Regions from separate parts of the Exiguobacterium sp. K1 genome, predicted to be linked through region 2. Evidence: predicted binding sites of a transcription regulator. Region 2 holds the regulator's gene; the other holds the start of a gene.

Region 1 (3,425 bases), on a different contig from region 2:
CGACGACCGGAAGTCCGGTAAACCATTCCATCATATCAATCAATCCTTCTTTCAATGCCAATTCTTAAAATAAGTGCGTATCGTACAGCAGCTTCTGTCTCTTCTACCCGTTTTCAATCCGGATGATTCGTCCGAACGGAATTTCAATCCGTGAGGATCCGCGCAAAACAAGATACGCGCGTTCCCGATGCACCTGCTCGATGAAACCGGATGTCGTGACATAGCCCCTTTCACTATAGTACGTGATTTCGAGCTCGATTCCTTCTATTAATGCTTGTTCGAGTAAGAACTGCCAAGGATACTGCAATTGTTCATCGATGACAGGAAAATCGATTTGATGTGTTTCAAGATAGTAGGCTTTGAGGAGTTGAATGTGTTCCGGCATCAAAAAGGGAAGCCATTTGAGATTTCCGCGGTCACGATAACGTGTCATGTAAATCACCTCCCGGATGTCCGCCGACGAATCGGAGCCGGCGTTTCGCGACACTTGTATCGAGGAATGACACCGCCAAACGGATCGTTCCTTTACCGTAACGTAAATTGACGTGATCGATGGCTTTTAATAACCGTTTTCGGCGCCAGACCTTTGTATTGTCTTCAAACAAGGACAATTGAAGCGTTCCCTGATCCGGGGTGAGTTGTCCGAGGGCGACCGATAAAAAGCGGACCGGTTCACCATCGAGCCAATTCGGTTCGAACAATTGAAGAATATGACGTAATAACAGCCGTTCATCGGCGGTCGGATAAGGCAATCGGAGCTGTTTTGAAAAGCCGTCACGGGCGACATGTCGAGAGTAGCGGACGCCAAGATGGACCGTCCAACCGACCTGATTGGAAAAACGGACCCGTGCCGCAACATCACTTGCTAATTCGGCGAGAACTAAACGAATCTGTTCGTACTGGTAATAGTCACGCATCAGGGTCACCCCATGTCCGATCGTTCGTTTGGTATCCGGTGCAGTCCGGAACAAGGTCATCGGATCAATGATTGTCGGAGAACCGTCGATTCCCCAGGCATGGTGCCAAAGTTCTGCCCCGATTACGCCGAACCGTTCGTGCAGATCTTCGACCGGGGCTGCTGCCAGGTCCCCAATGGTGTGGATTCCCATTACCGACAAGTGTTGCTCCATCATCCGTCCGACGCCCCACATCTTGCGGACCGGAAAATCATGCAACAACCGAGAGACATCCGCATAACCGCATTGTGCGATACCTTCACGTTTTCCGCGTAAATCGAGGACCAGCTTTGCAATGACGTTGTTCGGACCGATTCCGATCCGGACCGGAATGCCGGTCTGTTGCCAGATTGCCGTCTGAATTTTCCAGGCTGTTTCCGTGTCTGATCCGAAAAGCCGTTCCGTTCCGCTCATGTCGACAAAGTTTTCATCAATTGAATAGATCCGGATTGCGTCGGGCGGCGCAAACTGATGCAAGACGTCCAGCACTTCGATCGATGTTTTCATGTATGCCAGCATCCGTGGTTCGACGAGCACAATCTGTTTCCGCTCACGATAAGGCAACTGCTCAATCTGATAAAGACGACTAGCTGTCTTGATTCCGAGTTGTTTTAAAGCGGGACTGGCCGCAAGGATAACCGATCCGGATCGGGTTAAGTCCGATACGACAGCAAGTTTCGTCGTTAAAGGAGGTAAATTTCGATAACGGCATTCACAACTGGCATAAAAAGAGACACTGTCGACACAAAAAATCCGTCGGTCCGGAAAAGGTAGGATCGGATTCATAGAAAACACTCCTTACTACATAAAAGAACGTTTGTTCTTATTTTTGATTTGACTATATCATGGTCTCAACCGGTCTCAAATCAAAAAAATAAAAAAAGAGTCAATCTTTGCTACACTGGAAAAGGTAAATGCGATGTAAAGGAAAGAAGGGGAAGTACATGAAAAAACAAATCATTCAATTACCCGAGTTACCGCAACAGTTGACATCGGAAACCTTTGCGGATGTTGAAATCGATGATCCGTATCTGTATCAAACGTTGTATGAGAAAGAGACGTTGCCGGTCGAACTGACGGAACGGCTCGACGTCAATCAAGTCTGTTTTCGGAATGTCTCGTTTGCAGGACTGGTCTTTGAGCGGGCTTCATTTGAAAATGTCCGTTTTGAACAATGTGACCTGACAGGCTGTCAGTTTCAGGACAGTCGTTTTCATCGGGTTGTTTTTGAGGATTGCCGCCTGACCGGAATTCATTTTGAGTCGAACACGATCGATCACGTAACAATCAAAGACTGTCAGGCCAATTACGCCCAAGTCATCCGGACGGCGTTGCGTCATGTCACACTGGAACAGACATCGATGCGGGAAAGTCATTTCTTTGAAATGAAGCCAATCGATTTCCGACTGCATGAAGTTGATTTGTCGGAAAGTCAATGGGTCGAGACGGCATTAAAAGGACTGGATTTGCGACAAGCCGACTTATCCGGCATCACGATTGATCCACGCTTTTTGCCGGGGGCCATCGTTACGGAAAGCCAGGCTATCACCTTTGCCCGGTTACTCGGACTCGTCATTCCAAGTCATGGTTAACCAGTAAAAAAAAAACGAAGTCCACTGTCCCCGTCATATTCGGGAGAGTGGACTTCGTTTCGTTTAAAAGGAAATGGTTTCACCGTCATCCGGGATGAGGAAATGAGCAGACAGATGGTGGGCGGCCAAAAAATCGGCAATCATATCGCGGCGCAACAGACAGTGGTTGACGGACTCGAGGTGAGAGACGATGATGGTCGCTTCAGCCGCCGCCTGATGAACAGCCAGCAAATCACGCTGGGACATCGTAATCGGTTCGCCGGTCAAAAATTGTGCCGCGCCGCTGTTGACGATGATGATGTCAGGCGCATGCTGCTCGATTGCCGTCTCAACTTCTTCACACCAAATCGTGTCACCGGCGATGTAAAGCGTCGGTTCGTCCGGGTGCGTCAAGACGAGACCGGAGACGGTGCCCATCCGTTGACCGATTTCCCCGACACCGTGCCGGCCTGACGTATGGTAAACGTGGATATCACCGAGCGCCAGTCCGTTTTCAAACGACGAGACGTTCGTGAATCCGGCTTCGCGGATTGTCGCCGCATCCGCCTGGTTTTGTGCATACAAGGGAATCTGTTTCGGAAGAATTTCTTTTGCTGTTTCATCAAAATGATCGGCATGGAGGTGGGTGACGAAAATCGCATCCGGATCAAGCAGTGTCGAGACATCAACGGGCAAGTCGACGAGCGGATTCGGAACGGCGTTCGGCGTCTCTCCGAACGGCGGAAGAGATCCTTTTTCACCGAGAAACGGATCGATCAAAAATACTTGATTGGCGTAGGTAACGACGAGTGTTGCATTACGAATCTGTTGAATATCCACGGGCAGTCTTCCTTTCGGATTGGGAATGTTTCACTGTTCGTTCATTTCCCATTCAGAC
Region 2 (3,425 bases):
TCGTCATCCCACTTTTGTTCGTAGATGTTGTACATCAACGTCCGGGAAGCGTTTGTATAGTCTGTGATATGTGTTTTACCGCCAGACAACTTCCAGACGAGCCAAGTGTCGATTGTTCCGAAGAGAAGCTCACCATTTTCCGCTTGTTCCCGTGCGCCGTCGACGTTATCCAAAATCCATTTCACTTTCGTGCCTGAGAAGTAGGCATCGATCAGGAGACCTGTTTTATCGCGGAATGTTTGATTGAGTCCCTGCGCATTCAGTTCATCACAGATGCCGGATGTTTGGCGGGATTGCCAGACGAGAGCATGATAAACCGGTTTGCCGGTTTCTTTATTCCAAACGACTGTTGTCTCACGTTGGTTCGTAATTCCGATACTTGCGATTTGGCTTGGTTTGATATCGGCCGTTCCGAGCGCATCCGCCATAACGGCGAGGATAGAGCCCCAGATTTCATTGGCATCATGTTCGACCCAGCCCGGTTGCGGGAAGTATTGTTTGAATTCGCGTTGCGCCGAGTTCACGATTTGTCCATCATGGTCAAAAATGATGGCACGCGAGCTTGTTGTTCCTTGGTCGAGTGCTAAGATGTACTTGTTTTCCATGCTGAAATCCCCCTTGAGATGTAGGTGTCAAACAAAATCAGTTTTGCAGCAGTTGATACAGCAAGACGGCTACTCCACCACCGATGATTGGACCAACGATTGGAATCCACGAGTAACTCCAGTCAGATGAACCTTTTCCTTTAATCGGTAAGATAGCGTGTGCAATCCGCGGACCAAGGTCACGGGCCGGGTTGATGGCATACCCTGTTGTACCACCGAGCGAGAGACCGATGACGACGACAAGAAGACCGACGATGAATGGTTTCAGTCCGTCACCAAATGTTGTCAGACCAAACGACAGGATTCCGAATACCAGGACAAACGTCCCGATGATCTCTGAAATCAGATTTGACGGTGTATGGCGAATCGCCGGACCTGTTGCGAATACACCCAGTTTTGCTGCTTGATCATCAGTCGCTTCAAAGTGTTTCATATAATGAAGCCAAACGAGTACTGCACCGATGAATGCTCCGATTAATTGACCGGCGATATAGACAGGTACGTCTGCCCACGGTAAATCGGAATTCATGGCAAGCGCCAATGTCAATGCAGGATTGAGATGCGCACCACTCGAGGCAGCAATGTATGCTCCCGTCATAACGGCGAGACCCCAAGCGAATGTAATGACGATCCAACCGCCGTTCTCAGATTTTGTCTTTCTCAAGACAACCCCTGCAACGACTCCGTCCCCGAGCAAAATCAGAATCATTGTTCCGATCAGCTCACTTGTAAAGTTACTCATGCAAAAACCCTCCCTTTGGATTAAAGCAAATAATGGCCTTTCCATTTAAACCTACATCTAATTGAGAACGTTTTCAATACAAATACTTCAAAACTTCAAATTAAAATTTCCTTAATTTATGTTTAAAAAAATGAAAAATGGATAATAAAAAAATCCTTTGTTCATTTTTCAATGAACGAAGGATTTTCAACGACGCTTTTTCCGCTTCTTTTTGGTGCGGAAGAAGCTGCTGGAATGATCGAGAACGATATGTATCGTACTGGCGACCATGACGCCGATGACAAAAGCGGGCATGGCTGCAAACCAGGAATCCACCGTGCTTGATTCGACAAGTTTCAGATACAGCGCCAAAAACAGAAGTGGAATCACGAAAGCGGCGCTGTACAACAGGCGGATCAGGTCACCGATGATCAATCCGTGTGACCAGATGGACCGGTGGGGCATGATTTTGACATAGGGCATCCAAAGGACACGCAAAGGACCATGCCGATAGTAAGGTTCAGACTTCAAATCGAGATCTGGTGAAAGCCAAAGGGTGCCGACGGCGATGCCGACAGCAGTTGGAAGCCAATCCGTCTGCTGCGTTGCGACCGAATACGCAACGTAGCCGGTTAGAGCGACGGTATTGACTGTATCATGTACATTTCCAGAAGGCATGAAAAAAGACCAGCTGCGCTGGTCCCTCGCTTAGTGGATCGTCCGATATACGCCGATGACCTTGCCAAGAATCGAGACGTTATCGAAATACATCGGGTCCATCGAATCATTTTCTGGTTGGAGACGTACTTGTTGATCTTCTAAGAAGAACCGTTTAACTGTCGCTTCGCTATCTTCGGTCATAGCCACGACGATTTCACCATTCTCTGCTGTGTTCTGCTGACGAACGATGACCCGGTCACCGTCTAGAATACCTGCATTGATCATGGACTCACCGTCAATCGTCAACATGAAGACATTTTCGTTCCCGACGTAATGTGCAGGGAGAGGGAAATGTTCTTCGATATTTTCAATGGCTGTGATAGGGAAACCGGCCGTTACTTTCCCAATGACAGGAATGTGTACGATAGCTTCATGATCTTCTTCAGGTTTATCAAGCAATATCTCAATCGCACGTGGTTTTGTTGGGTCACGGCGAATCAGTCCGCGTTTTTCTAGACGATCCAAATGACCGTGTACCGTTGAGCTTGAAGCAAGACCAACAGCTTCACCGATTTCACGAACTGAAGGTGGATACCCTTTCAGTTTCACTTGAGCAACGATGTAGTCAAGGATTTCTTGTTGTCGTTTCGACATTTTCCGCATATGAATTGCCACCTCTTTCCGGATTGGTTTTTGAAGGTTATAGGAATACATGTTTCTAAAATCACTATAACATAGAACAAATGAGCGTACAAACAATTGTTCGACATTTTATATTGACCGAACACTGGTTCCTGGTTTAAGATGAGTTATGCGAACAATTGTTCCGCGAACGTTTATTCTAAAACATTTTAATTTGGAGGGATTCATCATGATGCATTCAATCCGTACCCATGCCTTTTCCATTGTTTTTTATACGCTCAGCTTTGCCTTCATTCTTTTTCTCTTAACACCTCGCCCGGATGAAAAGGTCGAACAGCTGTTAACGACTTCCGTTACAGTAGACCAGAACGCGACCGTCGAACAGGTGGCGGAAGTATACAACGACGGTTCAATGACGGACCAAGAATATGTCGAATGGTTGATTGAGAATAATGAATTAAAGACGACACATGTCATTTCGAAAAACAAAATCGTTGTACCAATCGCGCAACAATGACAAACTGTAAAAGTTGTCAATGAACGAACAGGGGTGTGAAGTACGATGAAAGTAGTAATCTACTGTCGCGTCTCGACGGAAAAAGAAGCACAGGATAGCTCGCTTGAGCGGCAAAGATCAGAACTGTCGGGACTCGCTGCAACAAAAGGATTTGAAGTCGTGGATATCATCACGGAAAAAGAAAGTGGTTACGACGTTGACAGGGAAGGGATGTTATCCGTTCTTGATTACGTCACACGTCAAGCGGTGGACGCCGTTCTTGTGACGGATGATACGCGGA

What was found. Region 2 encodes LexA, which represses DNA repair genes until DNA is damaged. Its sites were predicted from a motif close to CGAACATATGTTCG; they were not measured.
Region 1: N7U64_RS14130 (DNA polymerase thumb domain-containing protein) is a predicted target of LexA. The motif match lies at 1,767-1,780, and genes of this name have one in related genera.

The regions. Positions count from the first base shown of each region.
Region 1 covers NZ_JAOTIT010000008.1:22,580-26,004, reverse strand. The annotation lists gene N7U64_RS14140 (ZIP family metal transporter) at 1-34, opposite strand, end outside; gene N7U64_RS14135 (YolD-like family protein) at 104-433, opposite strand; gene N7U64_RS14130 (DNA polymerase thumb domain-containing protein) at 417-1,742, opposite strand; gene N7U64_RS14125 (pentapeptide repeat-containing protein) at 1,901-2,548, shown strand; gene N7U64_RS14120 (MBL fold metallo-hydrolase) at 2,612-3,367, opposite strand.
Region 2 covers NZ_JAOTIT010000007.1:156,527-159,951, reverse strand. The annotation lists gene glpK (glycerol kinase GlpK) at 1-605, opposite strand, end outside; gene N7U64_RS13915 (MIP/aquaporin family protein) at 643-1,347, opposite strand; gene N7U64_RS13910 (metal-binding protein) at 1,534-2,004, opposite strand; gene lexA (transcriptional repressor LexA) at 2,035-2,649, opposite strand; gene N7U64_RS13900 (hypothetical protein) at 2,858-3,145, shown strand; gene N7U64_RS13895 (recombinase family protein) at 3,191-3,425, shown strand, end outside.